4 regions of the Chryseobacterium metallicongregator genome follow, and region 1 is predicted to be linked to each of the others. Evidence: riboswitches for the same ligand, from Rfam matches in the RefSeq annotation. Region 1 holds a riboswitch; each other region holds the start of a gene.
The links. A riboswitch is a leader RNA that binds a small molecule or an ion and turns the genes downstream of it on or off. The one in region 1 is predicted to bind cobalamin.
Positions count from the first base shown of each region.

Region 2: linked by a shared signal. The riboswitch ahead of REB14_RS09995 (TonB-dependent receptor plug domain-containing protein) and the one ahead of prpB (methylisocitrate lyase) in region 1 are both predicted to bind cobalamin.
Region 3: linked by a shared signal. The riboswitch ahead of REB14_RS16205 (T9SS type A sorting domain-containing protein) and the one ahead of prpB (methylisocitrate lyase) in region 1 are both predicted to bind cobalamin.
Region 4: linked by a shared signal. The riboswitch ahead of REB14_RS14640 (TonB-dependent receptor plug domain-containing protein) and the one ahead of prpB (methylisocitrate lyase) in region 1 are both predicted to bind cobalamin.

Region 1 is NZ_JAVIXS010000007.1:54,805-62,730, reverse strand. Features, by position in the region: gene REB14_RS11750 (hypothetical protein) at 1-416, opposite strand, end outside; cobalamin riboswitch at 665-857, shown strand; gene prpB (methylisocitrate lyase) at 1,305-2,213, shown strand; gene prpC (bifunctional 2-methylcitrate synthase/citrate synthase) at 2,200-3,354, shown strand; gene REB14_RS11735 (bifunctional 2-methylcitrate dehydratase/aconitate hydratase) at 3,389-4,840, shown strand; gene REB14_RS11730 (CoA-acylating methylmalonate-semialdehyde dehydrogenase) at 4,908-6,404, shown strand; gene REB14_RS11725 (acyl-CoA dehydrogenase family protein) at 6,412-7,572, shown strand; gene REB14_RS11720 (enoyl-CoA hydratase/isomerase family protein) at 7,588-7,926, shown strand, end outside.
Region 2 is NZ_JAVIXS010000006.1:307,889-315,814, reverse strand. Features, by position in the region: gene REB14_RS10020 (hypothetical protein) at 1-71, shown strand, start outside; gene REB14_RS10015 (L-threonylcarbamoyladenylate synthase) at 765-1,313, shown strand; gene REB14_RS10010 (nuclear transport factor 2 family protein) at 1,421-1,765, shown strand; gene REB14_RS10005 (CCA tRNA nucleotidyltransferase) at 1,803-3,221, shown strand; gene REB14_RS10000 (DUF5074 domain-containing protein) at 3,376-4,431, opposite strand; gene REB14_RS09995 (TonB-dependent receptor plug domain-containing protein) at 4,451-6,277, opposite strand; cobalamin riboswitch at 6,310-6,487, opposite strand; gene REB14_RS09990 (T9SS type A sorting domain-containing protein) at 6,622-7,926, opposite strand, start outside.
Region 3 is NZ_JAVIXS010000015.1:174,838-182,763, reverse strand. Features, by position in the region: gene REB14_RS16225 (tellurite resistance TerB family protein) at 1-78, shown strand, start outside; gene REB14_RS16220 (S9 family peptidase) at 111-2,237, shown strand; gene tpiA (triose-phosphate isomerase) at 2,300-3,058, shown strand; gene REB14_RS16210 (esterase-like activity of phytase family protein) at 3,138-4,406, opposite strand; cobalamin riboswitch at 4,641-4,832, shown strand; gene REB14_RS16205 (T9SS type A sorting domain-containing protein) at 4,896-6,002, shown strand; gene clpP (ATP-dependent Clp endopeptidase proteolytic subunit ClpP) at 6,355-7,041, opposite strand; gene dnaG (DNA primase) at 7,153-7,926, opposite strand, start outside.
Region 4 is NZ_JAVIXS010000014.1:257,360-265,285, forward strand. Features, by position in the region: gene REB14_RS14615 (superoxide dismutase) at 1-551, shown strand, start outside; gene REB14_RS14620 (hypothetical protein) at 556-924, shown strand; gene REB14_RS14625 (MbnP family protein) at 1,094-1,924, shown strand; gene REB14_RS14630 (cytochrome-c peroxidase) at 1,917-2,966, shown strand; gene REB14_RS14635 (transporter) at 2,979-3,926, shown strand; cobalamin riboswitch at 4,019-4,203, shown strand; gene REB14_RS14640 (TonB-dependent receptor plug domain-containing protein) at 4,313-6,346, shown strand; gene REB14_RS14645 (YncE family protein) at 6,343-7,476, shown strand; gene REB14_RS14650 (cell surface protein) at 7,491-7,926, shown strand, end outside.

The DNA of each region.
Region 1 (7,926 bases):
TCTTCATAATCCTCTTCATCTCTATAAAAATAAGCTTCATCACAATCTACGGAAATTTCAGTGTCAAAAGTAAGCAAATGTAAAAGCTGTACACTATTTTCAGCGACAATATGAACTCCACCTTCATCTCCAAAAACCACAACAGGCATTTTATTCAAAGACTGATCCGTTGCATTATTCCAGATCGCATAGAATGAACCGGAACCATTAGCCTGAGCAAAAGGTAATATATTATTCAAAAAACTTTCATCATCACTCCAGCTTTTCAGTCCTGATTTACTATCGATTAGTACACCAAATCCTTGCGAATAATTTTCAAACGAAGAGATAGTATTCTGGAAGTAAATCAGTTTTTCAAGCTCTACAGGAACTTCACTCAACCCCAGATTTTGTTTAAATTCTGCAATGTCTACCATAATCAATAATATACGATTAATAAAATTTATAAAATGAAAGAAGAACAGCAAATTTATTAACTATCTTTAATTTTCCGGTTATCTTTTATATTAATTTAACAACATAAACAATCCGCTTTTCTTCTAAAACACCCGCCACAACTCAATCATTTCCAATAGATTACAGTAAAAAAACTATTGATTACATAAAATATCTTTTTCGTTATTATAAAATACTTATATTTACCACCAAGGAGTTCTTAAAACCTTCTTTATCAACCGAAACTGGTTACACTTAGCTGTGTATTAAAAGGGAATCGTGTGTAAATCACGAACTGTCGCGCAACTGTAAGTAACATACAAAAAGTTTTTATCAATTGATATCCACTGTATATTTTTTATATGGGAAGGATGATAAAAACAGTTACAAGTCAGGAGACCTGCCTATTTCGTATTGACGATGCTTTCGCGATTTGAAGCTTACAGTCAGGTATGATGCGATATGGATATAGTACGATAACTTTTTTATCAAACTGTGTTATTTTTTTTGAAATGAATATGAGCGTACGTTTCGTGCTTCTCATGATTCTGTAGCTCATTCGTATCCCCTTTCCGTAATTTTTCTTTCTTAATAAAGCACCGCGAAGTTTACAGAGAACTTTTTATAGGATTTAATCAATGTAAAAAGGGATAAGGTGTACCAAAGCAATTTTAATTATTCGTGGAGTTCCAACAGGTTTATTTTACAAACCTGTACAATCAGAGTTTCTCAAAATTCCCAACATCAGCACAATGGGAAGATGTCTCAACTCCTTTCCTACTTTTTACTTTTTACTCAAAAGCGATGTCTTTACAGCTCTTCCGCTTCTTTAATAACAAACAAATTTCAACTCAACAATAAATATTATAATGATCAAAAATGAAAATTGGAAGTCGCCCGGCTTAAAATTCCGGGAGGCTATGGAAAAAGAAAATCCCCTTCAGATTGTTGGAGCTATCAATGCAAACCATGCATTATTGGCACAGCAGGCTGGTTTTAATGCCATTTATCTTTCAGGAGGAGGTGTTGCTGCAGGGTCTTTAGGAATTCCTGATTTAGGAATTACGACTCTGGATGATGTACTCATAGATGTTCAGCGTATTACTAATATTTGTGATTTACCACTTTTGGTAGATATTGATACAGGATTTGGGCCTTCTGCTTTTAATGTTGCCCGAACTATAAAATCATTAATCAAAGCCGGAGCAGCAGCCATTCACATTGAGGATCAGGTAGGTGCAAAACGTTGCGGACACCGCCCCGGAAAAGAAATCGTAAGCAAAGAGGAAATGGTAGATAGACTTAAAGCAGCTGCAGATGCCCGTACCGATGAAAATTTTGTGATTGGAGCCAGAACAGACGCCTTTGCAAATGAAGGTCTTGAAAAAACGCTAGAAAGAGCCATCGCCTACAAAGAAGCCGGTGCAGATTTCATTTTTGCTGAAGCAGTTCCTGACTTAAGCTTTTATCAAAAATTTGTTGATGCTTCCGGAATACCGGTACTTGCCAATATCACTGAGTTTGGAATGATTAAAATGTACACTGTAGAAGAACTGAAAAGTGCAGGTGTAGGGCTCATCCTCTACCCTCTTTCCGCTTTCAGAGCTGCCAATAAAGCCGCGCAGAATGTATATCATCACATCCGCAAAGATGGAACACAAGCGCATGTACTGGACACAATGCAGACCAGAGAAGAACTCTATCAAAGCATTGGCTACCATGATTATGAACAAAAATTAGATAACCTTTTTAAACAAAATACTCATGTCAACGAATAGCGAACCAACATTTAAGCCTAAAAAAAGCGTAGCACTTTCCGGAGTGACAGCAGGTAATACCGCTCTTTGCAGTGTAGGAAAAAGCGGAAATGATCTCCATTACAGAGGCTATGACATCCTGGATCTTGCAGAAAGAGCGCAATTTGAGGAAGTAGCCTATCTTCTGATTTATGGCCAGCTGCCTACTGAAGCTCAACTCAAAAATTATAAAGCAAAATTAAAATCACTGAGAGGACTTCCCCACTCTGTAAGAAATATCTTAAAAAGTATTCCGGCGGCCGCACATCCCATGGACGTTATGCGTTCGATGGTTTCAGCAATTGGAAGTATTCAGCCGGAAAAAGATGATCACAATGTAGCCGGAGCAAGAGATATTGCAGATAAATTATTAGCATCATTCAGTTCCGGGCTTTTATACTGGTATCACTATACCCACAATGGCAAAGAAATCAATGTAGAAACTGATGATGATACTATTGGCGGGCATTTCCTTCACCTTTTACATGGTAAAAAAGCTCCTGATTCATGGGTGAAAGCAATGGAAATATCTCTTAATCTGTATGCTGAACATGAGTTTAATGCTTCTACTTTTACCGCACGTGTCATTGCCGGAACCTCATCAGACTTTTATTCTTGTATCACAGGAGCTATTGGTGCTTTGAGAGGTCCAAAACATGGAGGAGCCAATGAGGTGGCTTTTGAAATCCAAAGCCGCTACAATTCTCCTGATGAAGCAGAAGAAGACATTAGAAAACGTATTGCCAACAAAGAAGTAATCATCGGATTCGGACATCCTGTTTATACCATATCGGACCCAAGAAATGTAGTCATTAAAAAAGTAGCCAAAGAACTTTCCGAGGAAGCCGGAGATATGCTGCTGTACAATATTGCTGAAAGACTGGAAACTGTGATGTGGGAAGAAAAGAAAATGTTCCCCAATCTGGACTGGTTCTCAGCAGTATCTTACCATCTGATGGGAGTTCCTACCCTGATGTTTACTCCACTATTTGTGATTTCAAGAGTCACAGGATGGAGCGCACACATTATTGAACAAAGACAGGATGGAAAAATTATCCGCCCAAGTGCCAATTATACAGGTCCTGAAAATAAAGACTTTGTCAACATCGAAAACAGAAAATAAAAAAATCAATTCATAATTAAACTAAAAAATAAAGATGTCATCACACATTTCAAACGAAAGACCACAACCGGATCAGGTATTAGCAGATATTGCAGATTATGTGTTAAGCTATGAAATCAAAAATGATTTAGCCTGGAAAACAGCGCACTACTGTTTATTAGACACGGTCGGATGCGGATTGGAAGCACTGACTTATCCTGCATGTACCAAACTTTTAGGACCTATCGTAAAAGGTACTGTTGTTCCAAACGGAGCTAAAGTTCCTGGTACACAATTTCAGCTGGATCCGGTACAGGCTGCTTTCAACATCGGGGCAATTATCCGCTGGCTGGATTTCAATGACACCTGGTTAGCTGCTGAATGGGGACATCCTTCAGACAATCTGGGAGGAATTTTAGCAACAGCAGACTGGCTTTCAAGAACAAATATTGCGGAAGGAAAAGCTCCGTTAAAAATGAAACAGGTTCTGGAAGCAATGATCATCGCCCATGAAATTCAAGGAGTTATCGCATTGGAAAATTCATTCAACAAAGTAGGTTTAGACCATGTATTATTGGTAAAATTAGCCTCTACAGCCGTTGTCGGAAAACTGATCGGCTTAACCCGTGATGAGCTGATCAATGCCGTTTCATTAGCATTTGTAGACGGACAATCTTTAAGAACATACCGCCATGCTCCCAATACCGGAAGCCGTAAATCCTGGGCAGCAGGAGATGCCACTTCAAGAGCTGTACGTCTGGCATTAATTGCCCAAACAGGTGAAATGGGCTATCCATCAGTATTAACAGCGAAAACATGGGGATTCTATGATGTATCTTTCAAAGGAAATGAATTCAAATTCCAGAGAGAATATGGTTCTTACGTTATGGAAAATGTTTTGTTCAAAATTTCATTCCCTGCAGAATTCCACTCTCAGACAGCTGTAGAAGCAGCAATGACTTTACATCATCAGTTAAAAAAATCAGGAAAATCATCTGAAGATATCAAGAAAATAACCATCCGTACCCACGAAGCATGCATTCGCATCATTGATAAAAAAGGTCCATTAAACAACCCTGCTGACCGTGATCACGCTATCCAGTATATGGTAGCAGTTCCATTGATCTTCGGAAGGCTGACTGCTGCAGACTATGAAGATAACATAGCATCAGATCCAAGAATCGACATCCTTCGTGATAAAATTGAATGTGTGGAAGATGTACAGTTCACCACAGATTATCATGATCCTGAAAAACGTTCCATTGCCAATGCTTTAACGGTAGAATTAAACGACGGAACCGTGCTGGACGAAATCGTAGTAGAGTATCCAATCGGTCACAAACGCAGAAGAGAAGAAGGAATTCCTGAACTGATCAAGAAATACAAAGTAAATCTTGCCAGAATTTTCCCGGAAAAACAACAGAGAATTGTATTAGAAAATTCTTTAGAATACGATACGCTTGTTAACCTGGATGTCAACGAATTCGTTGATCTTCTGGTAATATAATCTAATTCAAAGGTTGAGAGTGGAAAATGAAATGCACTCTCAGCTTTTCACTCTCAATCTAAAAATCATGTCACAAAAAGTAAAAGTATTAATCAACGGAAATTTTATAGAAAGTAAAACTACAGAGTACCTTCCCGTAGAAAATCCTGCTACTCAGGAAATTCTTGCAGAAGTTCCTTTAACGGAATTGTCTGAAATAGATCAAGCCATAGAAGCAGCTAAAGAGGCCTTCAAAACATGGAAAGAAGTAGCTACTCCGGAAAGAGCCAGATTCTTTCTAAAATACCAGCAGCTTTTAAAAGAAAATCAAAAAGAAATTGCCGAAATCCTTTCCAAAGAAAATGGAAAAACGTTCCCTGATGCCATGGGAGATGTATGGCGCGGCATTGAAGTGGTAGAGCATGCCTGCAACATTCCAACGCTCATGATGGGAGAAACGGTAGAAAATGTAGCGAGAGGTGTTGATACCTACAGCTATATTCAGCCCCTTGGAGTCTGTGCAGGAATCACCCCTTTCAACTTTCCCGCAATGATTCCTTTATGGATGTTCCCCATGGCCATTGCCTGTGGAAATACCTTTATTTTAAAACCTTCGGAACAAACGCCTATGACTTCTATGAAAATGGCAGAGCTATTTCTGGAAGCTGGTTTTCCTAAAGGAGTTTTAAATATTGTTCACGGCTCCAAAGACCAGGTGAATCATATTCTGAACCATCCGGAAATCAAAGCCATTTCATTTGTAGGTTCTGTTCCCGTTGCGGAGCATGTTTACCGCACAGGAACTGATAATCTGAAAAGAGTTCAGGCTTTTGGAGGAGCAAAAAATCACATGGTAGTAATGCCGGATGCCAATAAAGAACAGGTCATCAATAATCTTGTAGGAGCTTCTTGCGGAGCTGCCGGACAACGTTGCATGGCAATCAGTGTAGCTGTTTTAGTGGGGGAAGCTCAAAATTGGGTGAATGATATCAAAAAAGCTTTAAGCACCATTAAACCTGGAGTTTGGTCTGATGATTCAGCAGCTTTTGGTCCTTTAATCAACAAACAATCAAAAGATAAGGTTTTAAGATTGATTAAAAGTGCCTATGATCAGGGAGCTGAGGTATTACTGGATGGCAGCGACTGTAAAGTAGAAGGCTATGAAAACGGATACTTTGTAGGAGCAACGTTATTCAATAACGTATCAACAGATATGGACATTTACAAGGAAGAAATTTTTGGACCTGCTTTATTATTATTAAAGGCGGAAACACTGGATGAAGCCATTAAAATCATCAATGCTAATCCTTATGGAAACGGAACCTCCATCTTTACCAACTCAGGGGCGGCAGCCAGAAAATTTCAGCATGAAATTGAAGTGGGACAAATCGGGGTAAATCTTCCGATTCCTGTCCCATTACCGTTTTTCTCTTTTACAGGATGGAGAAAATCATTCTTTGGCGACCTGCATTCTTACGGAAAACAAGGAGTTCGTTTTTATACAGAAACCAAAACGATTACAGCCCGTTGGTTTGAAGAAGATATTCCTGTAGGCGACCTGAATATGACGATCAGTTTAAAATAAGTTGTCTATGGAATTCAACCTAAATCAAGATCAATTGGCGTTTCAGGATGCCGCAAGAAGATTTGCCGATAAAGAACTGGCTCCTTATGCTTCGGAATGGGATGCTCAGAAGATATTTCCGAGAGACGCAATTGCCAAAGCCGGAGAATTAGGTTTTTGCGGTGTGTACACCAGTGAAGATGCCGGAGGTCTGGGATTATCACGATTAGATGCTGCCATTATATTTGAAGAACTTGCAGCAGCCTGTCCTTCTACTACCGCCTACATTACCATACACAATATGGTTTCATGGATGATTGATGAATTTGGGAATGAAGAGATCAGAAAACAACTATGTCCGGATTTGTCATCAGGCACATTATTAGGTTCTTATTGTCTTACAGAGCCAGGTTCCGGTTCTGATGCTGCAGCCCTAAAAACTACGGCAGTAAAAAAAGGCAGCAAATACATTATTAACGGAACGAAAGCATTCATCTCCGGAGCCGGCGAAAGTGATATACTTATTGTAATGGCCCGTACGGGAGACTCTGGTCCTAAAGGAATCAGTGCATTTGTAATACCTGCTAATTCTGAAGGGATCAGCTTTGGCGAAAAAGAGAAAAAATTGGGTTGGAATACCCAGCCGACACGCTTTGTCTTCTTTGATCATGTGGAAGTAGATGAGAAATATCTTTTAGGTGAATTGGGGCAGGGATTTAAAATAGCATTGAAAGGTCTGGATGGCGGCCGTATCAACATCGGAACATGTTCTGTAGGAGCTGCACAGGGAGCTATTAACCAAGCCCGAAAATATATGCATGAAAGACTTCAGTTTGGAAAATCATTGGCTCAGTTTCAATCACTGCAGTTTAAAATTGCTGACATGGCAACAGAATTGGTGGCAGCCCGTCAGATGGTGCTTTTGGCGGCTTTCAAATTAGATTCTAAAGACACGAATGCTACTACTTACTGTGCTATGGCAAAACGTCTGGCAACCGATATGTGTTTTAACATCTGCAACGAAGCATTACAAATACTGGGCGGATATGGATGTACACAGGACTTTCCGGTGGAACGTCTTATGCGGGATGCCAGAGTGCATCAGGTGGTAGAAGGAACCAACGAAATTATGAAACTGGTGATTTCAAGGAAGATTTTAGAAGAAGGAGACATGATACAAATCCGTTAATTCAAAAGATTAAAAATGAGTTTAGTACTAACAGAAATAAAAAATAAAGTCGGGATCATCACCCTGAATTCCGAAAAGACACTCAATTCGCTTTCATTAGAAATGATTGAAGAACTGAAAGCTGTTTTGGAAGACTGGAAAACAGCTGATGAAGTAGTCTGTCTGTTCATTCAGGGAGCCGGTGAAAAAGCTCTTTGCGCCGGAGGAGATGTAAGAAAGCTGCATGATGCTATTATTGAACAGCAAAGCGTTGATGAAACAAAAGTACCCCAGCTGTGTTTCGATTTCTTTTTCAAGGAATATCAGGTAGATTATGCTATCCATACTTATCCGAAACCCATTATTGTCTGGGGA
Region 2 (7,926 bases), on a different contig from region 1:
TATTTTTAATCATTGGTTCGTTTTATTTAATTATAAAATCAAAATTCACCAGTAATAAAATATCATCATAATTTCCAATGAGATCACTAAAAAACTTAAAGATCACCGAGAGTATTCAATCTAAAAAATTAGTTTTTGAAGAAAGCTCATATGACAAGTTTGATACTATCTCAATCTATTTTGGATTTTCAGTATTAGCAGTGGCTACATTGCTTTTTTTTTAAAATTTAGCTTTTTCTTTTAATAACAACTTAGAATATTTTATCCTTATATGTTTATTGATCTTTAGCTTATATGTATTATACTGTAAATTTACAGAGAAGCATTTAAAGCAAATTCCATTTACTATTCATAAAGAAGAAGCAAAAAAGAGAATCATTGAGTATGGGAAAAAACATCATTACAGAATTTCAAAAATTTCTGGGAATCTGATTTTTCTTAATGAACCAGCTGACATTTACAGCTTGGGTAAAAATTATGAGCAGACAACCATTGTATTTTTTAAAGAGAATGCTATTCTTTATACTTTCATTAAAGAAGGATCAAAATCAAATTTCCCAGTATTATTTTCGAAATATCTAACCAAAATGGATTTAAAAAAAATACTTAGATCAGACTATATTGAACCTGTTAAACGTACAACTTATTTTAATTCTTTCTTTCACGGATTATAATCTTTATAAATTGAGCATTTACATATTCATCATTTGCCTAAAATTCTTATATTTTCTACCTTTATCCCCTCTTTGAACTCATATACAATTATGGAACATATTATCGAAATATTAAAGTCTGGCGGAACAATCCTTTATCCTACAGATACCATCTGGGGAATTGGTTGTGATGCTACCAATATAGAAGCAGTCAATAAAATTTTTGACATCAAAAAGCGCGAAAAAAATAAATCCATGATCATCCTTGTGGAGTCTGAGAAAAGACTTCAGGAATTGGTAGATGTTCCTGAAATGGCCTGGGAAATTATTGATCTTAGCGAAAAACCGGTAACAATCGTTTATGAAAACCCAAGAGGTTTGCCTAAAGAACTTCTTGCAGAAGATGGAAGCATCGGAATCCGATTGGTAAAAAATGATTTCTGTAAAAAACTGATTACAAAACTGAACAAACCTTTAGTATCTACTTCTGCCAATTTCAGTGGTGAAAAAAGTCCGCTAAAATTCTCTGATATTTCTGAAGAGATGATCAGCCTTGTAGATTACGCTGTGGAGGAAGACAGAGAAAAGGTTTCAAAATACTCAGGCTCATCCGTAATCAAAATATGGAATGACAACAGAATAAAAATTCTCAGGGAATAAGAATTCTGAACTTTTATGTTTATTTTTTAGAGTCTTGTCAGTTCATATCGGCAGGATTTCTTTTTTTTAATTCTATCTTTGCAAACTCAACTCATAAACTATTTGTTATGAATCATCACGAATTTGCTCAAATATGGATCAATGCGTGGAATTCTCATGATTTAGAGAATATACTTTCCCATTATTCGGATGATATTGAGATTACAACTCCAATGATCGCACTGGCTACTGGCGGTAAAGAAAGCTCTTTAAAAGGAAAAGAGGCCGTTCGTGAATATTGGAGAAAGGCATTGGATAAGTTTCCGGACCTTCATTTTGATCTAGTACGTTCCACAGCAGGAGTAGATTCAGTAGCATTATTTTATAAGTCGATTATGGATAAACATGCTGTTGAAGTCATGTTTTTTAATGAAGACGGAAAAATTAGTAAAATGTATGCTCATTATGACTAATGGGGAACATACGTAGAAATTGTCACTATTATTAACGATGAAAATTAATCTTAATCAAAATAAGAATTTAAAACTATTTAAAATCATTTCTGAAGCAGCAGAAAGGAATAACCAGTCCGTATATATTGTGGGCGGTTATGTACGGGACCTTCTGATGAACAGAAAAGCGTCTACGGATATCGACTTTGTAACGGAGCAAAGTGGTATTGAGCTTGCTCAAAATGTAGCTCAGGATATAGATCCTAAATTAAAAGTTTCCATATTCAAAACGTATGGAACAGCGATGATCAAGTATAAAGAACTTGAGCTTGAATTTGTGGGAGCAAGAAAGGAAAGCTATACAGAAAACAGCCGAAAGCCGGAAGTGGAAGGCGGAAGTCTGGAAGATGACCAGAAAAGAAGAGATTTTACCATCAACGCGATGGCTATATCTTTAAATAAAGATAATTTCGGAGAGCTTATTGATCCGTTCAATGGAATCGAAGATCTTGAAAAAGGAATTTTAAGAACACCGTTAGAACCTGCACAAACTTATTCTGATGATCCATTGAGAATGATGAGAGCGGTGCGTTTTGCTTCAACTTTAAATTTTAAAATTGAGGAAAATTCTTTGAAAGCAATCCAGCAGGAAGCAGAAAGAATTAAGATTGTCTCTATGGAAAGAATCATGGTAGAATTCAATAAAATCATGCTTTCTGAAAAACCGTCTATCGGACTGAGGCTGATGGAGCAAACCGGCCTTATGAAGCTGATTATTCCTGAACTGATAGAACTGAAAGGAGTGGAAGAAGTGGAGGGACAAACTCACAAAGATAATTTTTATCATACTTTAGAAGTTGTAGACAATATTTCTGTGAATACTGACAATCTTTGGCTTCGTTGGTCTGCCCTTCTCCATGATATTGGAAAGGCTCCAACAAAAAAGTTTGTAGAAGGAACAGGATGGACATTTCACGGACATGAATTTTTGGGTTCAAAAATGGTAAAAACACTTTTCCAAAGATTAAAACTGCCTTTGGGAAGTGACATGAAATATGTTCAGAAGATGGTGAAACTTTCATCAAGACCTATCGCGCTGATCACGGATGATGCTTCAGATTCTGCATTGAGAAGACTTTTATTTGATGCCGGAGAAAATCTTGAAGATCTTTTCACTCTTTGCAAGGCAGACATTACCACTAAAAACTCTAAGAAACAGGAGAAATTCAAAAGAAACTTTGAATATGTAGCGGTAAAGATCAAAGAAGTGGAAGAAAAAGATCAGGTAAGAAACTTTCAACCCCCAATTACCGGTGAAGAGATTATGGTAATGTTTAACCTTAAGCCAGGCCGTGAAATCGGAATCCTAAAAGAAAAAGTGAAAGAAGCTATTCTTGAAGGTGAAATTCCTAATGAAAAAGAGGAAGCTACAAAATTTGTGATCGCAGAAGCTGAAAAATTAGGTTTAACCCTATAATTCAATTGATATAAAATAAAAACCGGCGGGATGTTCCATCCCGCCGGTTTTTTGTTTCCTAAGGAAACAAAGCCGGCCGGTTTCTTCGAAACCGGCCGGAAAAAAACACAAATGATGAAAAAATAAAAAATTATTTTTTATATGTTGTAAAGTATTACGGGTTCAGGAATGTTCCATTAGTACCGATACCTCCTGTTTTAAAAGAACTGATCTGAGCACCTGTAACTGCTGAATATACTACCATTTCACTATCCTGTGTGAACTGCTTAACGTCTGATGCAAAAATCCTTCCATCAATAACATTAAATCCGTATAGTGTAAAGTAAGGGCCACCATCTGCAGCTGTTAATAATGGAGTTGCAGGAATTGCAGGTATAGCTAAACTCGTTGTATATACTTTATTTGCAGAGCTGAAGTAGATTTTATCGTTATCTATCTGAAGATTTGTAGCACTAGGAATTCCTGTTAGCGTAATTACTGGTGTAATAACTCCGGTACTTGAAATTTTATAGATATAAGAATCTGTAGCTGTTGAAGAAATTGTATAAACATTAGATTTGTATGATACCGTATTTCCGATCTGACCATTTGGAACTGTAATTTCAGTTTTAGCATCATTAGAAGTATTGATATAAGTAATCTTATTTCCATACCCTGATGAAGCATTCTGTACGAAAACATTTCCACCTGCCTCTACTGTTTTATCAGAAACTTCAGTCATATTAATTTTACTTACAAATGAATAGTCAGAAGCTTTATATTTTGTAACGCTCTTTGTATTCGCAGTAAAGTTGGTATTTGCAACATAGATGAAGTTGTTAGCAAAAGTAATTCCTCTTGGATTATCTAGCTGAGCCGTAATTACCCCTAATTTCTTAAATGTATAACGGTCTACTACAACAATTTTATTAGAGTTATTCAATACAAGATAAGCTTTGTTTTCGTTAAGACCAATAGTCTGAAGAACATCACCCAGAATCTCTTTGTTGTTGTTATAACCATATACATCGTCTTGCTTCAGGCTTAAATTTCTTGTCACAAATGTTACCTTAGCTCCCTGACTGTTATAGTTTCCTTCATTAGAGATAAAATATCCGTTCTGATAAGTGATCGGAGAAACTTCAATTTCATCAGAACTGCTTGTACATGAAGAAATGTTAAACAATAACACTACTGCAAATAATACAGTTAAAAGTTTAGTTATTTTCATATTTACTCAATTTTAATTTTTAAAAATTTATTGCGGCATACACACTATAGTTTCTTTTGGGCAAAGGATAGAAAGAAACTGTTTTGTAGTATGTATTCGTTAGATTATTCACTTTGAATCCTAAGGTATATTTTTTTGCTAAAGTTGCAGAAACACCCATATTTAAAAGAAAATAAGGATCTATGGCATCTGATCTTTTTTCGTCACTTGTAGTGTAGGTAACACCATTCACCTGTCCTTGGGCAAAAAATTTAAAGAAACCATATTCGTAATCTATATTGGCTGCGCCTCTGTGCATAGGAACGTAAGGTCTCTGCATCTTCGTTTCTTTATCAATAGATTTTGCATAATAATACCCTGCATTCGCACGGATTTTATGGTTCCCCAGCTGTTTACTAAAAGACAGTTGAGATTCCAATCCGTAAGATTCAGATTTATTCACATTGTATGCCTGCCAGTACCCTAAAGCAGTCGGAAGCCAGACAATAAGATCTGTCACATTCATATAGTATGGAGATAAAGTAAGTTTAAAATCTCCCACTTTGAACTCATTCGTCATATCTAACTGAGTAGAAGTTTCCGGTCTTAGATCTTTATTTCCTCCCGGTTCATAATAAACATCATTGAAGGACGGAAATCTGAAATTTTTTGACACATTAAAGCTTACATCATACCATTTTGCAGCATTCCATTTCCCTGAGAATGAGTACATCAACGGAGAATTTATATCTTCCACAAAATCTTTCTTGAATCCACCCTCAAAACGAAGGTTTTTGGTTGCAAAATATCTTAATAATCCTGAAACAGAACCCATATTTCTGCTGACGCTGGATATTCCGTTTTGATATCCCTCTCCTTTATTAACCTGAAACTCTCCGATGATATTAAAATTCCACTTTGAATTCAGGAAATAATTAAAATCATTTTTAAAGATATAATTTTTCCCGGTTCCTCCACTTGATTTAGGTTGATTTAACGAACCGAAAAATTGAAAATTCTCTTCTGTATAAGCTGCTTTAAGGGAATTACTGAACTTTGTTTTGTTCCAGTCCCAGGAAAGAAGGCTTCTTACACTTTGAGTTTTATATTTCGTTTTTGTTCCCGTTTCTTCATACACGGGAAAACGCTGTGAAGAATCAAAAAACTGGCTCTGCCAAGAAACTTTATGATCGTTTGTAATTTTATAGGATGCTCCTACATTAAATGTTGTATTGTAATAACTCCCGTTTCTGTTGATATAGTTCAGGTCACTTACTTTATAATCATTTTCACTTACAGAATAATTTCCGGAGGCTTTGAAACTGAATCTATCATTGCTGTAAGATCCTTTTATAAAATTATTATAAGTATTAAAAGAAGCGACTTCAGAAAATAAAGAACCATGGAAACCTTTATTAAAGTCAAGCGTATTATTCAGGTGAATACTTCCTCCAATAGCACCACTTCCGTATATTACACTTCCTCCTCCAGCCTTTACACCAATCTGATCATATCCGAACAAGGCAATATTATTGATATCTCCCTGTCCCAGAAAATTGGAATTGATATTAATTCCATTCCATACAAAAGCAGTCTGCTGAGCAGTAGTTCCCCTGAAAGAAGGTGAAGAAACAGCACCACGGCCATTTTCTTTGATAAAAACCTGTGACTGAAATCTCAGAAGTTCAGAAAGATTACTGGAGTTTTTCTCAGCATCTTCTGCTGAAATTATTTTTACGGGATGAAAAAGTTTCACCCTATTCATCTGATTGTCGAAGACATAAACAGTATCGATGGCCTTCTCTTGTCCAAAAAGAAAACAGCCATACGATGAAAAAAGCAGTACTAAAGATCTTTTTATATCCATACTTTTTTACTTTTCCTCCGAAAGCAATATGTTTTTTAATTATAATTCCGGCAGGTCTCCTGACTTTCGCATTCTGCTCCTTCCCGTTATTAAACAGTGGCTTTTTGCAGAAACTTGAGTTGCGATTTACAGTTGCGGGGACAGTCCGGGAGTTACACCCGATTCCCTTTTCATTCCAAAATACTGGAAACCAAAATTTTTGCAAAGATAGTTTTTTATATGTATTTGCCAAAAATCAGGCTTTTCCTTAAAAACATTATCTTTTTTGATCTATAACAAAAAAGAACGGCCGCTTTCAATATTGAAAACAGCCATTCATCCCACTACTTTACTATTTATATATGTTATTTTTTTATAAATTTATAAGCCTCCTGTTGTACTCCTTTTACAGAATATTGCAAAATATAACCTCCTTTTGACAGGGATGAAACATCAATCTGCTCTTCTACATGATCAAATGATTTTACCTTTTGTCCAACCATATTATAAATTTCAGCTTTCTCTATTTTTCCTTTTCCTTTAAAATATAGAATATCAGTCACAGGATTAGGATAGATCCTCATATTGTTTTTCTCTTTTACAGCATCATTCACCGATAAGAATTCAGAAGTATCCAGATAAAAAGCAATTATCTGACCTGAAGCATTCGTCCCTGATCCGGCAATTTTCTTTCCGTCCTGTGAAATTGCTAAAGGAAGCCCCATCGTGACTCCATTGGTTGCAATTCCTAAAGATGCTGCATAATCATTCAGATTAATTCTTCCGGTAGCAAAGGTCCAGATAAAGCCTTCCCCTGACATAGGAGGTGCTCCAAATGCTCTGTAATACCCAATTACTTTTTTTCCATCAGCAGAAATTCCTGTTGCTCCTCCTTTGAAGCTGAAAGAAGCATTAGGATGGGTTATATAAGTAAGCCCACTTACCGCATTCCAGACATAAGGATTAGGATTTGCTGAGCCTATGATTGTATTTCCGTCTGCAGAAATTCCTCCTGCTTCCCCTACATTATTCCCATTATTATCTGTAATAAAACTTTCTACTCCATCCTGCCATTTTGCCCCACTTCTTGTTCCAGTTGGCTCATCCTGCCAACCTACAATTACTGTTCCTGCAGCATTGATTGCATTTGCTCTGGAGCTGCGTCCGGGAACCATACTTCCTAAATCTATCATTCCGCTTACCGCATCCCATTTCACAGCGTGTGCGTTCGCAGCAGTAAGAAACCCTAAACCTACGATCGTACTTCCATTGGTAGTCATGCCCCAGGTTGAACTCACACTGCCATCCCATCCAGTAGGAACAAGCCCACCTCTGTTTACCCAAGTGGAAGTAGCTACATCGTAGGTTGATATTTCATTAAATCCTGTTGCTGCATTTGTTATCGAGGACGAAATTTTAGTTCCGTCATTCGAAACAACAGTTCTACCAGCAGCCGGATAACCGTTTGATATAGAACCAATCTGTACAAGACCTCCCGCTGCGTTCCATTTATATATTCCTCCTGCACTTGTATGCATGCTTACGACTCCATTATCCGATACTGCCCCTACGTTATAATTTCCCAAACCTATTACAGTAAGCTGCGCCTCTGCAAAACCAAATTTCAGGAAAAGACAAGCCGTCAATATTTTCATTGACATTCTGTAAAA
Region 3 (7,926 bases), on a different contig from region 1:
CTGATCAAAGCTGACAATAAAGTAACGGAAGAGGAACATACGTTCTACGTACTGTTGAAAAACCTTTGGGGACTATAACCTAAGAACAGATCCAAGCCAAAAAAAATACCATGAAAAAAATTTATCTAGGACTATTAGTAATGAGTGCATCTACATTTCAATCTCAGACATTTCCCAATATGAAGACTCCTGTTGCAGAAAAGCAGGAACATATCAGAGAAATCCATGGTGATAAGGTTAATGATCCTTATTACTGGATGATTGATTATTTTAAAAAAGGAAAAGATTCCACCAAAGTTGTTGATTATTTAAAGGCTGAAAACGCCTATTGGGAAGGTATGATGAAGGACACAGAACCCTTCAGAGAAAAGCTTTTCCAGGAAATGAAAGCCAGAATCAAGGAAAAGGACGAATCTGTACCTGTTTTTAGGAACGGATATTACTATTACAGCCGTACAGAGGCCGGGAAACAGTATTTTAAATACTGCAGAAAGAAAGGCAGCCTTACTGCTCCGGAAGAAGTTCTTCTGGATGTAGATAAAATGGCAGAAGGTCATCCATACTATTCGGCTGCAGGTTTCAGCATCAGCCTGGACAATACCAAAATGATCTACGGAGTGGATGATGTTTCCAGAAGGCAGTACAAGCTATTCTTAAAAGATCTTTCTACAGGGAAAATCACGGATCTTGGTATTAAAAATACAACAGGTTCTGCAACATGGGCCAATGATAACAAAACTATTTTCTATACTTCAAAAAATCCTGAGACTCTTTTAACAGAAAAAATTTTCAGACACGCTCTGGGAACAGATTCCAGTAAAGATATTCTGGTATATGAAGAAAAAGATAAAACCAACTATATCAGTGTAGGAAGAACAAAAAACAATAAGTTTATCCTGATCGATTCCCGTGCTACGACCTCTTCTGAAACCAGATATCTGGATGCTAATGATCCTAACGGAAATTTCAAAATTTTTCAGCCTAGAATAAATAATGTACTTTATGATGTAACTTCACTTGAAGATAAATTTTTGGTAACAACCAATAAAGATGCTCTTAACTTTAAGATTGTAGAAACTCCTTTAGATAAAACGGGAGTTGAAAACTGGAAGGATTTTATTCCGCACAGAAAAGATGTTCTGATGGAGGATGTTACTGCATTTAAAAATTATCTGATATTCAGTGAAAGACAAAACGGACTTTCCCAACTGGTAATTTATGATAGAAAAACAGGAAAAAAGGAGTTTCTAAAATTTGATGAACCTACTTATACTGTTTATTCACTGGATAACCCCGAATATAATACGGATAATTTCCGTTTTGGGTATACTTCTATGATTACACCAAGTTCTCAGTATGAGCAGGATTTAAAAACCGGAAAACGAGTTCTTTTAAAACAACAGGAAGTTTTGGGAGGTTACAATAAAGACAATTATACAACGGAAAGACTTTTTGCCACAGCAAAAGACGGAACGAAAATTCCAATCTCCATTGTTTATAAAAAAGGGTTCAAAAAAGATGGAAACAACCCACTTCTACTCTACGCTTACGGTTCTTACGGAAGTTCTATGGATGCCAGTTTCAGCAGCACCAGACTGAGCCTTTTGAACAGAGGCTTTGCTTTTGCAATTGCCCATATCCGCGGAGGTCAGGAAATGGGAAGACAGTGGTATGAAGACGGAAAAATGATGAAAAAGAAAAACACATTTACCGACTTCATCGATTCCGGGGAATATCTGGTTAAAGAAAAATATACTTCACCTAAGCATCTTTACGCTCAGGGAGGAAGTGCGGGTGGTTTATTGATGGGTGCCATAGCTAATATGAGTCCTAATTTATGGAATGGAGTTATTTCACAGGTTCCATTTGTAGACGTAGTGAATACAATGTTAGACACTAGTATTCCACTCACTACCAATGAGTATGATGAATGGGGAAATCCCAATAATAAGGAAGCTTATTTTTATATGAAATCTTATTCTCCATATGAAAATATAGAGAAGAAAAACTATCCGAATCTTTTGGTAACAACAGGATTACACGACTCTCAGGTACAATATTTTGAGCCTGCGAAATGGGTTGCCAAGCTAAGAGATATGAAAACGGACAAAAATGTACTGTTATTAAAAACAGATATGGACTATGGGCATGGTGGTGCTTCCGGAAGGTTTGATTATCTGAAGGATGTAGCGTTGGTATATGCTTTCATGTTTAAACTGGAAGGAATTACTAAATAAGGAGTCTCGCAGATTATCCAAAAAGAAAAATTAAAAAATAAATAAATCTATATTTAAATCTTATGAGAAGAAAAATAGTTGCAGGAAACTGGAAAATGAACAAAAATGTAATTGATGCACAACAATTAATGATTCAGTTACTAAGCTATAAAAACAACAATGCTACGAACTGTGAGGTTTGGATTGCTCCACCTGCATTGTATTTGATGATGGCAAAAGATGTTTTTGAAAAGGATGAAATCGGAGTATTTTCTCAGGATATGAGCGAGTATGAAAGCGGTGCCTATACTGGTGAAATTTCTGCAGATATGCTGGAATCTATTGATGCAACCGGTTCACTAATCGGACATTCTGAAAGAAGACAATATCACGGAGAAACAGATTCTCACTGTAACAGAAAAATCAAATTAGCTCTTGATAAAGGTCTTATTCCTGTTTACTGTAACGGAGAAACTCTTGAACAGAGAAAAGCAGGACAGCACCTTGAAGTAGTGAAAAATCAGACTGAAGTAGCTCTTTTCACCCTTTCTGCTGAAGAGATCAAAAAAGTAGTGATTGCTTACGAACCGGTTTGGGCTATCGGAACAGGAGAAACCGCAAGTCCGGAGCAGGCTCAGGAAATCCACGCTCACATCAGAAATATTATCGCTTCAAAATACGGACAGGAAGTTGCTGACGAGGTTTCAATCCTTTACGGAGGTTCTGTAAAACCAGACAATGCTAAAGAAATTTTCTCTCAGCCGGATATCGACGGTGGTCTTATCGGAGGAGCAGCTTTGAAATTAGAGGATTTCTCTAAGATTATTGAAGCTTTTAATTAATATAAAGGATTTTTATATCATTCAATAAAAAGCGGCGGAATCTTCGATTTCGCCGCTTTTTTCGTTAAAAAAAATCTAATTATTGAATATCGACTACATACATTGTTCCTTTGTCTACTTTACCCGTTTTAGGTAAAATTTTAGCTTTTGGATTTCCGTTTCCATCATCCACTACTCCAAAGTCATCATCATTGAAAACAGCCAGTTTATTATTTCCCAAATAAACAATTCCCTCAAATTTATCATGTTCATAGCCCAGTTTTGCTACCAGATCTACGGCTAATGTTTTGGTAACAGCTTTTATTCCGGCATTGGTAATTTCATCCCATGAACATTGTTCTAAAGCTTTTCCGTTAATTTTCATCCCGTCCACCGCTGTAATATCTGCTCCGTTCACATCCGTTGCATTGCTCAGATTGATTCTGTATACTTTTTTGATTCCTCCCTGAGAACCAAAATTTCCGTCTCTTTCAATCACCAGAAATTCATTGTTGTTAATGGCTGTAATATCACATACCGAGTCAGAAGCTCCACCATCCTGCTTGTATAAAAACTGCTTGGTTTGCCCTGTAATAATATCAAAAGTGACAATTCTCGTTAAAGTAGTATTGGTAGCCAACGCTTTACTAGGAACAAACATCATGGATTGTATAGTACCTACCAATGTTCTTCCATCCGGAGTGATACAAAGTCCTTCCATTCCTCTGTTTGCTCTTCTTTTGGCTAAAACAGCAGGCAGTTTTCTTGGTCCTGTATTTATGCCAACAGGGCTTATTCTTTCCATCTCCATTCCATCAGCACTATAATGTACGATGTGTGGGCCATATTCATCAGAAACCCAGAATGTGCCGTCAGCAGCTGCAACAATACTTTCACTGTCAAGGCCATACTGATCAGTACCTAAGACATTCCCGGAAGCATCATAAGCAATTTCTCCTGTACTTCCCATTCCTACAGGATTTGGCAGTCCTGTAATAGGTTGTCCGGATGGATTTTTAAGTTTAATATATTTGATTACCTCTACATTTCCGTCAGCATTGATTTTAAAATGCATAATGGTTGGAGTAAAATTAGGAGCAAGAAACTTTTTCCCATTCTGGAAGTCAGTATTAGGACCTCTATCCGTAATGACATAGAATTCGCCTTTTCTGGTAGGATGAGCCGCAGCTCCGGAACCAAAGCCACCGTTAATAACATCCACACCGTTTATTGTAGCCAGTTTTGTAAATGGAAATTCCTGAGGGAGTTTGGAATAATTGATATCCTGATTAATCATTGTGGTATCGTCATCACTTTTACATGATGCCAATACAGCCAGTATACCCACAGACCATAGTAATTTTTTCATATGCTATTTTATGGCTGCGAAAATAGAACTTGATTGTAAACTGATCTTGAATAGAATGATAATTGTTTTTTAACAATGGAACAGGTAATATAATTAGAAGATAAACAGAAAAACAACAGATTTAAAAATAAAAAACCAACAATCCGATTAAATAACCAATCAATATGAAAATCAACTTTTTAAGAATATTTAAAAAATAATAATTCACAAAACGGACTCACCAATTTATATGATATATTTGCAGCGTTTTAGGGCTGAACAATGTTCATTAATAGGGAATCAGGTGAGAATACCATTCAAATCTTGAGCTGTACCCGCAACTGTAAACTATTCAAACTTACCGCAAAAAATACCACTGGACCTGAAAATCCGGGAAGGAAGCTGTAAGATGTGAGCCAGGAGACCTGCCGTAAAGCACCAGATTCAGAGAAAGAATTATTTCTCCTCTGAAGATAAGTTTCGGGAATAAAACTTTAAATTAATTATATCATGAGGAAAATCTATCTTTTTTTCTTACTGCTTTGCATGCAGCTATTGTCAGCCCAATTCACAGAAAACGACATTAAATTTTGGGTAGGAACAGGTTCTAAAAAAGCGTATTTCATTGCAGATTTTAATGATGACAGCACTCCCAATTCTTATGCATGGGGATATCGTTTTGACGGCGATGGCCTGATGATGGAAGATCTTATCAATGCAATTGTGGCAGCAGAATCCAAAATACAGGTTGACATTCCTACAGGATATCTTTCTATTCTGAATTATAATCATCACACATCCACTACTGATGACAGCTGGATAACATGGTCTGGATCCAGTTCATCAAACATGACATGGAACAATGGTGTAGGCTATACTCCTTTGGTGGACGGAAAATGGTATGGGGTTACATACGGCCTTGATCATTATGATATTCCTCCCTCTCCTCCCGTTCCAGCCTACAGTTCTGCTTGGCTTACTCCATCTCAGGTTACTAACTGGTTGGGAAACGGAACTAATAAAAGTCTTGTCGTTATTGATTTCGGAACTGATAATGCCAACGGAAATGCCAATTCTTTTGTTTTTGGAATTAAATATAACGGAAATATAACAGCTGAACAGGCGTTACAACTGATTCAGTCTCAAGCTTCTTATTTTAACTTCACATCAGCAAACAATCAGATTGCTAATTTAGCATTGAATTCATTTACTGGAAATACTTCGGGATCAGACAGCTGGAAATTGTATAAGGGAAAAGATTTGTCAAGCTGGCAAGCGAAAACCAATCTTTCTCAGATCCAACTAAACAATAATGACTGGCTTGGATTGAGCTTTGGACAAAGAAGGCCATTTACTCCAACTGAAGCACAGCTAACGTTAGGAGTGTCTTCAGTTACAAAGAAAAAATTCAGTGTTTATCCAAACCCGGCAAGTGATTTTATTCAGATTGAAACGACTGAGAAACTGAAAGAAGTGAATATTTATTCTGTGACAGGACAGAAGATAATGACTTCTCAGGTTACTAAGATTGATATTCATTCTTTAAACTCAGGAGTTTATTTTGTGGAGATTAAAACATCTGAAAATACGACGATCCATAAGATTGTTAAGAAATAGAAAAAGTGCCATGAGGCGCTTTTTTGTGAGGATGTGGGTAAAATATACTGTTGAAGACCACCCCGTCAAAAATTCAAAGAATTTTTAACACCCCTCCAGAGGAGGGGAATTCTTACGTCTTCAGTTGAAACTTTGATTGGGATTGTAATTTTTCTCTCACATCTATTCTTGGATTATTATGGGTGGATTTCTGAGGAATGACAAACTGCATGCATAAACCATCATTCCAATTGTCTCATTCCGTAGGAATCTAAGCATATGGTAAATAAATTAAAATGAGTGATTACAATATTATAATCCAACAAAAAAAACCGCACCTATCTGGTGCGGTTTCTGATGATGTTACCATCAATTATTTTTTCTCAGTAGATCTTTGTAAAACCTCATCTACCATTCCGTAACCTTTAGCTTCTTCAGAAGTCATCCAGTAATCTCTGTCAGAAGATTTTTCTACCCACTCATATGTTTGTCCTGAGTGATGACCGATGATTTCATAAAGCTCCTGCTTCAATTTCAACATCTCTCTCAAGTTGATCTCCATATCAGAAGCAACTCCCTGAGCACCTCCTGAAGGCTGGTGAATCATTACTCTTGAGTGCTTAAGCGCAGAACGTTTTCCTTTTTCTCCGGCAACCAATAATACCGCTCCCATTGAAGCAGCCATACCTGTACAGATTGTTGCTACGTCCGGCTTAATGATCTGCATGGTATCATAAATACCTAAACCTGCATATACACTTCCACCAGGAGAGTTGATATAGATCTGAATATCTTTTGAAGGATCAGCACTTTCTAGGAATAAAAGCTGTGCCGTAACAATATTTGCTACCTGATCATCAATACCTGTTCCAAGGAAGATAATTCTGTCCATCATCAGACGGGAGAATACGTCCATTTGAGCAACGTTTAATCTTCTTTCTTCCATGATGTACGGAGTAAGATTCGTAGGCCCATACATTCCCATATACTGATCGGTAACCAAACCGTTGTTTCCTAAATGTTTTACAGAGAAATCTCTGAATTCTTTTTTAATGTCCATATTTCTATTATGTATTATTTTTTAAATATTCTCGAAGTTTAAATTACAATATTTATTCCTAAAATTTTATAGGACTTTTTGTCACAGAATACCCAAAAATCTGACGTCAAATTATCTTTTTCTATCTACATAAATCCCTTTAATAGGTGAATACTCGATAATATTATTCAATCGGATAGAAGCCTGCTTTAACAATGTAATCTTTTTGATCAGCTCATAATATTTTACCTCATCCGTATTGCTGTAATGATCAAGCTCTTTAGCCGTTTCCTTAATCAGATAGTCAATATATCTGTATTTATGCAGCAAAACATCTCCCTTAATCTGATCTGCCACTTTATCACCATAATTGGGAGGATAAATATTTCTGGAAGCCCAGTTTTCAAGCTCATCCAACGGGATCAGAGCATCTACAACCTTAGTAGTAATTTCTTCGTCCATAAAAGATACAAAAAAGTTTCCACTTCTCAGCTCATCTTTCTGAATCCCTTCCCTTACCTGAGTGATAATGATTTCATTACCTTTGACTAAAAATGCATATTGTTCTTCTTCAAAATGATGAAGAATTTCCTCAATGACTGTAATCTGATATTCTTCCCCCTGTTCATTTCTACGTTTCAGAATAATATCTCCAAATGCCAGCATGTGTTCAACAAGTTTGTTCTCCATGAACAATACATCATAGAGAAAAGGATCTTCTTTTTCCTGATCCAAAGGTACAACCTCCATCTTGGGAGCAGCTGTTTTTTCCTTCTGCTGCTGCTGAACATGATGGGTCTGATTCTGTGTGATCTGTTTCTGAACATCCAGTTCATTGAATAGACTCTGCTCGGAAAGTCCGAACTTGTTGGAAACTTCTTTAAGATAAACCTCTCTTTTCAGGGC
Region 4 (7,926 bases), on a different contig from region 1:
CGATGGAAATTCATTATTCAAAACATGCGGCAGCGTATGTCGCTAACCTGAATAAAGCAATTACAGGAACTCCACAGGAAAAAGAAACGTTGTTTCAGATTCTTTCCAATGTTTCAAAACTGCCCGCTGCAGTAAGAAATAATGCAGGAGGACATTACAATCACGAACTGTTCTGGACGGTTCTTACGCCTCAGAAAAATACACAGCCTTCTGCAAAATTGGTAAAAGCCATCACTGAAACTTTCGGAAGTATGGATGCTTTTAAAGAAAAAATGGCTAAAGCAGGAGCAGACCGTTTCGGATCAGGATGGGCATGGCTTTCTGTGGATAAAAGCGGAAAACTATTTGTTTCTTCTACTCCTAACCAGGACAATCCTTTAATGGATGTGGTGGAAGAGAAGGGAACTCCTATCTTCGGAATTGATGTCTGGGAACATGCATATTATTTGAAATATCAGAATAAAAGAGCAGACTATCTTACCGCGATCTGGAATGTTACCAACTGGAAAGAAATCAGCAGAAGATATGACGAAGCTTTAAGCAAGAAATAATCTGATGAAATTATTTTACAGCATACTTTTTACCTTCTATATGGTGCTAAGACCTTTAGTACCCGTGGTAGAGTATGCTGTAAATTATGATTATATCGTTAAAGTTCTTTGTATTAATAAATCCAGGCCAGAGGTTCACTGTAACGGAAAATGTTACCTGAGTAAAGAACTGGCAAAAGCCAATGATTCGGAATCTTCACCTTTTCAGAAACTCAAAAACTCAGGACAGAAAGTCCTAGATACCTATATTCTGCCTGAAACCACAGAGATCAATACTACTGGAAAACGACCGTTTTTCAATTTCAATTTTACCTACGAAACAGCTTATTCTTTTCTGTTTCTTACCTACATTTTCAAACCACCGGTTTTTTAAGCTAAACTATCACTATTCAACCACAAAAGTCACAAAAGCTTAAGTGTTCTTATTGTGCATAAAACTTACCACTTGATATAACTTAAGTGTAAGAACTTTGGTGCCTTTTGTGGTAAAAAAAGAATGTTTTTGCATTCAAAAATTATAATTCAACTTAAAAAAATCAACAATGAAAATTTATAAATTTTTATCACTATTCTTTATTGCTTTTACTTTATTCTCTTTTGTAGCCTGCGAAAGCAGCAGGGATGATGAAAATCCACAGGATACTACACCCGGAAACCTTCAGATCAAATTTGAAAACGGATTTAATAATGTAGGAGATATCGTTTTGAATCAGACCGTTCAGACATCTTCCAACGGACAAAAACATAATTTTTCTGCTTTGAAATACGTCATCAGTAACATCTCACTGATAGACGAAAACGGAAACGAATTTAAATACAACGAAAATAATCCTGATAAAGGTGCTTTTATCGTAGATCAGGCAGATGCTGTAGCCGGAATTATATACCTTAATCTGGATGGTATTCCTAAAAATAATTATAAGAAAATAAAATTCGGATTGGGAATCAGTCAGAAAGCGTACTTGCTAGGGCAAGACGGGCAAGCTGAATTCTGGACAAAAGCCAAGCAGAAAGGAATGTCGTGGTCATGGGCTGCCGGCTATGTCTTTGTAAAGCTGGAAGGAAAATATGGAACAGATTCTCCATCAAAGGAATTCATGAACCATACAGGAAATATGGGAAATACTACAGAAAATAACACCCCTGATCTTTATCGTGAAATTACTTTGAATCTTCCAACAACAGCCAGAGTGACAGGGAAAATTCGTCCTTCTGTTCATATTCTGGCAGACCTGAACCAATTTTTGAGCGGAGATAAGGCACTTACCCTTACAACGGCCAATGACATGCTGATGGGTTCAAACCAACATCTGGTAGATGTTACCAACAATCTTACGAAAATGTTTAAAGTAGACCACGTTCACAATGATTAATTTTTTTGTCAGAACAGTATTGGTTCTGTTCGTATTGGTATTGAGCTGTGTTTCCTGTTCAGATGAGGTGATACAGCCGCTGGAAAAAGATGAAGCATATAATCTGCAATTTCCTTCTTATTTTCCGGAAATGACTTTTGATAAATCCATCAATCCGGTGACCAAAAACGGAGTGGAACTGGGACGGAAATTATTCTATGAAGGCAGACTTTCAAGGAATAATACCATTTCATGCGGCTTCTGCCATATTCAGGAAAACGCTTTTACCCATCATGGTCATACGGTGAGCCATGGGGTAGACGACAGAATTGGAATCAGAAATGCTCCACCCATTCAGAATATGACCTTTTTGAAAAGATATATGTGGGACGGTGTCATTCATAATCTTAATGAACAGCCCATCAGCCCCATTACAGATATCAATGAAATGGATAGCTCTATACCAGAAGCTATTTCAAAAATAAAAGATGACCAGAAATATAAAAAACTTTTCAGGGAAGCTTATGGAGACGAAACCATTACAGGAGAAAGAATTCTGAAAGCATTGTCGCAGTTTATGGCTTCTTTAATTTCTGCAGATTCAAAGTATGACAGATTCAGACAGGGAAAGGAACAATTGACTTCAACAGAATCTCAAGGAATGGCTTTATTCGGACAGAAATGTGCTTCCTGTCATAGTGGAGAATTATTTACCGATGAAAGCTTCCGCAATACAGGAATGTATTATAACACCGAGTTCAAAGATGCAGGACGTTACAGAGTTACTCTTAATCAGGTAGACTGGATGAAATTCCGTGTTCCGAGTCTGAGAAATGTAGAATATACAGCACCTTATATGCATGACGGAAGATTTTACACCTTAGAGGCGGTACTTAACTTCTATTCAGGTCAGGTAGAAGATAACCCCAATCTGGATTCGCAGCTGAAACAGAATGGGCATATAGGTATTGCTATGAACAGTCAGGAAAAACAGTCGATTATTGCATTCCTGAAAACATTATCAGATAAAAGTTTTATATCCAATCCAAAATTTGCAGAATAAATTATAGAAAACATGAAGAAGATTATAGCGATAGTAAGTTTGATCCTGTTTAGTCAGTATCAGGCAAAAACCATCAGAGACAGTGCTTATAGTGCTCCGGAAACCTTTAGCAGATTCGATTTTGATGATGATTGTGATGCCTGTGGTTGTGCGGCAGGAAACGGATCTTCCGGCTTTGAATCTTTACTGAATCCACAGTTTATCGGAATCAAATACTTTGCCCAGCATTATAAAGCCAAAGAAAACTTATTTGTAAAAGATCTAACACAGGATCAGTATTTCAATACGTTGCAGCTTTGGGGAAAAATTCCACTGACTAAAAAGCTGAGTGTTTACGCAAGTTTGCCATTCCATTTCCATGAGAAGAAAACCATGCAGGGAGATATTAAAATCAATGGGATTGGAGATCTGAACCTGATGGGAATTTACCAACTGATGAGTTCTAAAGATAATTTCCATCATCTGAGTGGAGGTTTGGGTATGAAAATTCCACTGGGAAAGTTTGATGAAAAAGGAGCATCTGGAGTCAATCCAAGTTTTCAGCTGGGAACGGGAAGCTGGGATTATCAGGCAGCTTTGAATTATAAATTTCAGAAAAATAAAGTAGCGGTATTGGTCAATACGGATTACACGATTAAAACTGAGAATAAGAAAAATTATCGTTTTGGTAACCAATGGAATTATGCTGCAACAGGTTTTTATCAGGTTGCGGGGAATGAAAAATCTATTTTTTCTGTAAAAACGGGAGTTCAGGGAGAGGTTTATGCTCAGAATAAACAGTTTAATGAAGCCTTGCCTAATACTGCAGGAAGTGCTTTGTATGGGAAATTGGGTTTTGAAGCTTCTTACAAAAGGCTAAGTTTAGGAAGTGAAATAATGCTTCCCATGTATACTCATCTGGCAGGAGGAGATATTGAAGCCAAATCAAGATTCAGTATTTTCCTGAATATTGGAATTTAAAGTGACACCCTCAATAAAATGACGTTAAAGCTCCTTCGGGAGCTTTAATTGTTTATGAATCATGATTTTAATTGGGGATTAGGAATAATTATTTATCTTTGCCGAAATTTGGTGAGCCCTAAAAAGCTCTTAAAAGGGAATCCGGTGAAAATCCGGAACAGACCCGCTGCTGTAAGCTCCGTACCAAAGTTTTTGAAGAATATATCCACTGTTTTTTAATGGGAAGGATTTCAAAAATGGAGTAAGTCAGAAGACCTGCCAGAAAATAATCGTTTGACGCTTTCGTGGAATAAAGCTTAGGACATCAATGATTCTGTGCAGTAACAGCTGTGCTTTGTCGTTGTATTCTTATATCCATTAGCGTCTTCATTATCCTAAATGAGCTAATGGCGGCAAAACAAACTACTTCTGCAATTCATAAAGCTGTTTTCACAATATTGGTGATCACATCTCAATTTTTATCTTCTCAAACCAAGAAAAAGGACAGTCTTCAGGAAGAGACCATTAAAGGAATCAATCTTTACAAAAAGAATTTTAAAGAAATCCTTCCGGCACAAATTTTACAAGGCGAGCAGCTGGAAAGACTGAACAGCCATTCTGTTGCAGATGCACTGCGGTATTTTTCAGGAGTTCAGATTAAAGATTACGGAGGATTGGGTGGTTTGAAAACTATTAATATCCGAAGCCTGGGAAGTCAGCATGTAGGCGTTTTCTATGATGGAATTCAATTAGGAAATGCCCAAAACGGACTAGTGGATCTGGGACGATATTCCTTGGATGATCTGGAAGAAATATCATTGTATAACGGACAGAAAAGTGAAATTTTTCAACCTGCGAAAGACTTTGGTTCTTCGGGGTCTATTTATTTACAGCCTAAAACACCTGTATTTAAAGGAAATAGAAAAACCAATCTCGTGATAAGAGCAAAAAGTGCTTCCATTGATCTCTTTAATCCTTCATTCCGATTGGAACAGAAGATTTCAGACAGGGTTTCTGCCAGCTTCAGCGGAGAATTTATGCAGAGTGACGGAATTTACAGATTTCGTTATGCCAAGAAATATCCCGATGGGCAACAGGCGTATGATACCATTGCAAAGAGACATGATTCAGATATTCGGGCAAAACGTTTTGAAACTTCTCTCAACGGAACTTTAAATAACGGAAGCTGGAATATCCGTGGTTACGGTTATATTTCAAACCGCGGAATGCCGGCACCTATTGTGAACGGCCGTTTCGGAGGAAGAGGAGCGAGGCTTTCCGATGAGAATTATTTTGTACAGGCCAATCTGAGAAAAAAACTGTTCCCAAAATTGGAAACTCAGCTGAAAGCAAAATTTGCTTACGATTATACCCATTTTATGGATACGGTTCGTTCACAGTCTATTATTTATACCGATAATACCTACATCCAAAGGGAACTTTATCTTTCTTCTTCCAATATTTACTCAATCACTCCCAATTGGGATGTCAGCCTGAGTGGTGACTTTCAGTACAATAATCTGGATGCCAATCTGGATAACTTCTCATATCCTACACGTTATACTACATTGGTAGCATTGGCTACAACCTATCAGTGGAACAGATTCAAAATTCTGGGAAGCCTTTTAGGAACTTTTACTTTTGAAGAAGTAAGAAAAAACAAAAGACCGGGAGATGCCAGAGAATGGACGCCTGCGGTGTTTATGAGCTATCAGCCGGAAAAAATTCCGGAGCTTACCCTCAGAGCTTTCTATAAAAGGATTTTCAGACTTCCTACTTTCAATGATTTATATTATACCAATATCGGAAATACCTACCTGAAGCCGGAATTTACCAATCAGTATGACGTAGGATTTACTTATCAGAAGAATTATACCAACCATTTCTTTAAAACCTTTTATGCTAAAGTAGATGGTTACTACAACAAAGTACAGGATAAAATTGTAGCGGCCCCTAACGGAAGTATGTTCCGTTGGCTGATGATGAATCTTGGAATGGTTGAAATCATTGGAGCGGATGTAAATATTCAGACTGAAATGCAATTAGGAAAGGTAAAGCTAAGACCATTGCTCTCTTACACGTATCAAAGCGCAAGAGATATAAGTGATCCGGAAGACACCTTTTATCGTAATCAGATTCCTTATACCCCATGGCATAGCGGATCATTCAGTTTGATGGCAGATTATAAAGACTGGAGTTTCAATTACAGTGCGATGTATGTAGGAGAAAGATATGATGTGAATCAGGACAATATTCAATACAATTATGTACAGCCCTGGTATACTCACGATCTGTCTGTTCAGAAAAAATTCAACTGGGCGAATCATCAATTTAAAGTAAGCCTTGAGATGAATAATATTTTCAATCAATACTATGATGTTGTCATCAATTATCCGATGCCCGGAAGAAATTTTAAACTTATTCTAAACTTCACCTTATGAGAAAACTAAACTTTTATTTTTTATTTCTTGTCTTAGCTTTTCTTACTTCATGCCGTACAGATGAAATTATTGTCCGTCAGGAAGTGGTAGAAGGGCTTCCTTCAGAAAATACGGCAATAAAAGGCTTCTATATGCTCAATGAAGGAAACATGGGAAGTAATAAATGTACCCTTGATTTTTTTGATTACACCAAAGGAACCTATTACCGGAATATCTATGCTGAAATCAATCCGAATGTGGTAAAAGAGCTGGGAGATGTAGGAAATGATATCAAAGTGTACGGAAGCAAACTTTATATCGTTGTCAATGTTTCCAACAAAATTGAAGTGCTGGATGCTAAAACAGCTAAACGTATTACTTCTATTCCATTGCAAAACTGCAGATATCTGGCCTTCAAAGGAGGGAAAGCTTATGCGAGCAGCTATGCCGGACCTGTAGCCATTAATCCCAAAGCCCCAAAAGGAAAAGTAGTGGAGATTGACACAGCTTCTCTTTCCATTCAGCGTGAAGTGGTGGTAGGATATCAGCCGGAAGAAATGGAAATTGTAGGGAATGCATTATTTGTAGCCAATTCCGGAGGATATAAGGCTCCCGATTATGACAATACTGTTTCTGTAATTGACTTAAATACTTTTACAGAACTCAAAAAAATAAATGTTGCCATCAATCTTCACCATATTAAAAAAGATAATTACGGAGATCTCTATGTAACCTCAAGAGGAGATTATTATAATGTTCCTTCCAGTCTTTATTTATTAGATGCAGCCACGGGAACTGTTAAGAAAAATTTCAATCTCTCCGTGAGTGAAATGACGATCGTTAATGATAAACTGTATTTCTATGGGAACGAATTCAATTACAATACCCACAGTTATAAAAAAACATTTGGAATTATTGATGTAAAAACAGAACAGATCATCGCCAACAGAATTTTTGACAAAGAATATGAAGATGCCATTAAAACACCTTACGGAATTACCGTAAACCCCATCACAGAAGATATCTACATGACAGATGCCAGAAATTATGTATCCATGGGATTTGTGTATTGCTTTGATAAAAACGGACATTTTAAATGGAAAACAGAAGGCGGAAATATCCCTGCCCACTTCGCTTTTTTATACAAATAACCAAACTTTAAGAAATGAACAGAAATAGCTTTACTTATTTGAAAATCGGATTTCTATCCTGCTTCCTTGTAGGAGTGATCGCCTGTAAACATGATGATGAAAATGAATTTACATTTAATGGACTTGATGATTCCTATACCATTGAACGTTTAAAGGTTTTGAGTATTCCTACCAATGCCTCAGGATCGGTTACATGGAGTATTAATGATTCTATTATCTCTCAAAATTCAGAACTTGAATTCATCAGTCCTACTGCAGAAGCTTATCCTTTGACATTAAAGATTAGTAATAAAGGAAACGAGCAGGTTTTTCATTCTAAAATAATTGTTACCAAAGAAAAAACACCTTATAGTAAATACATTTCCAAAGTATTGGAGTTCCGTCCTGCTGTAGGGCAGTTCATGAACGAAATTCCGGAATATTTACCTGGAAATACCGTTGCAAATATGC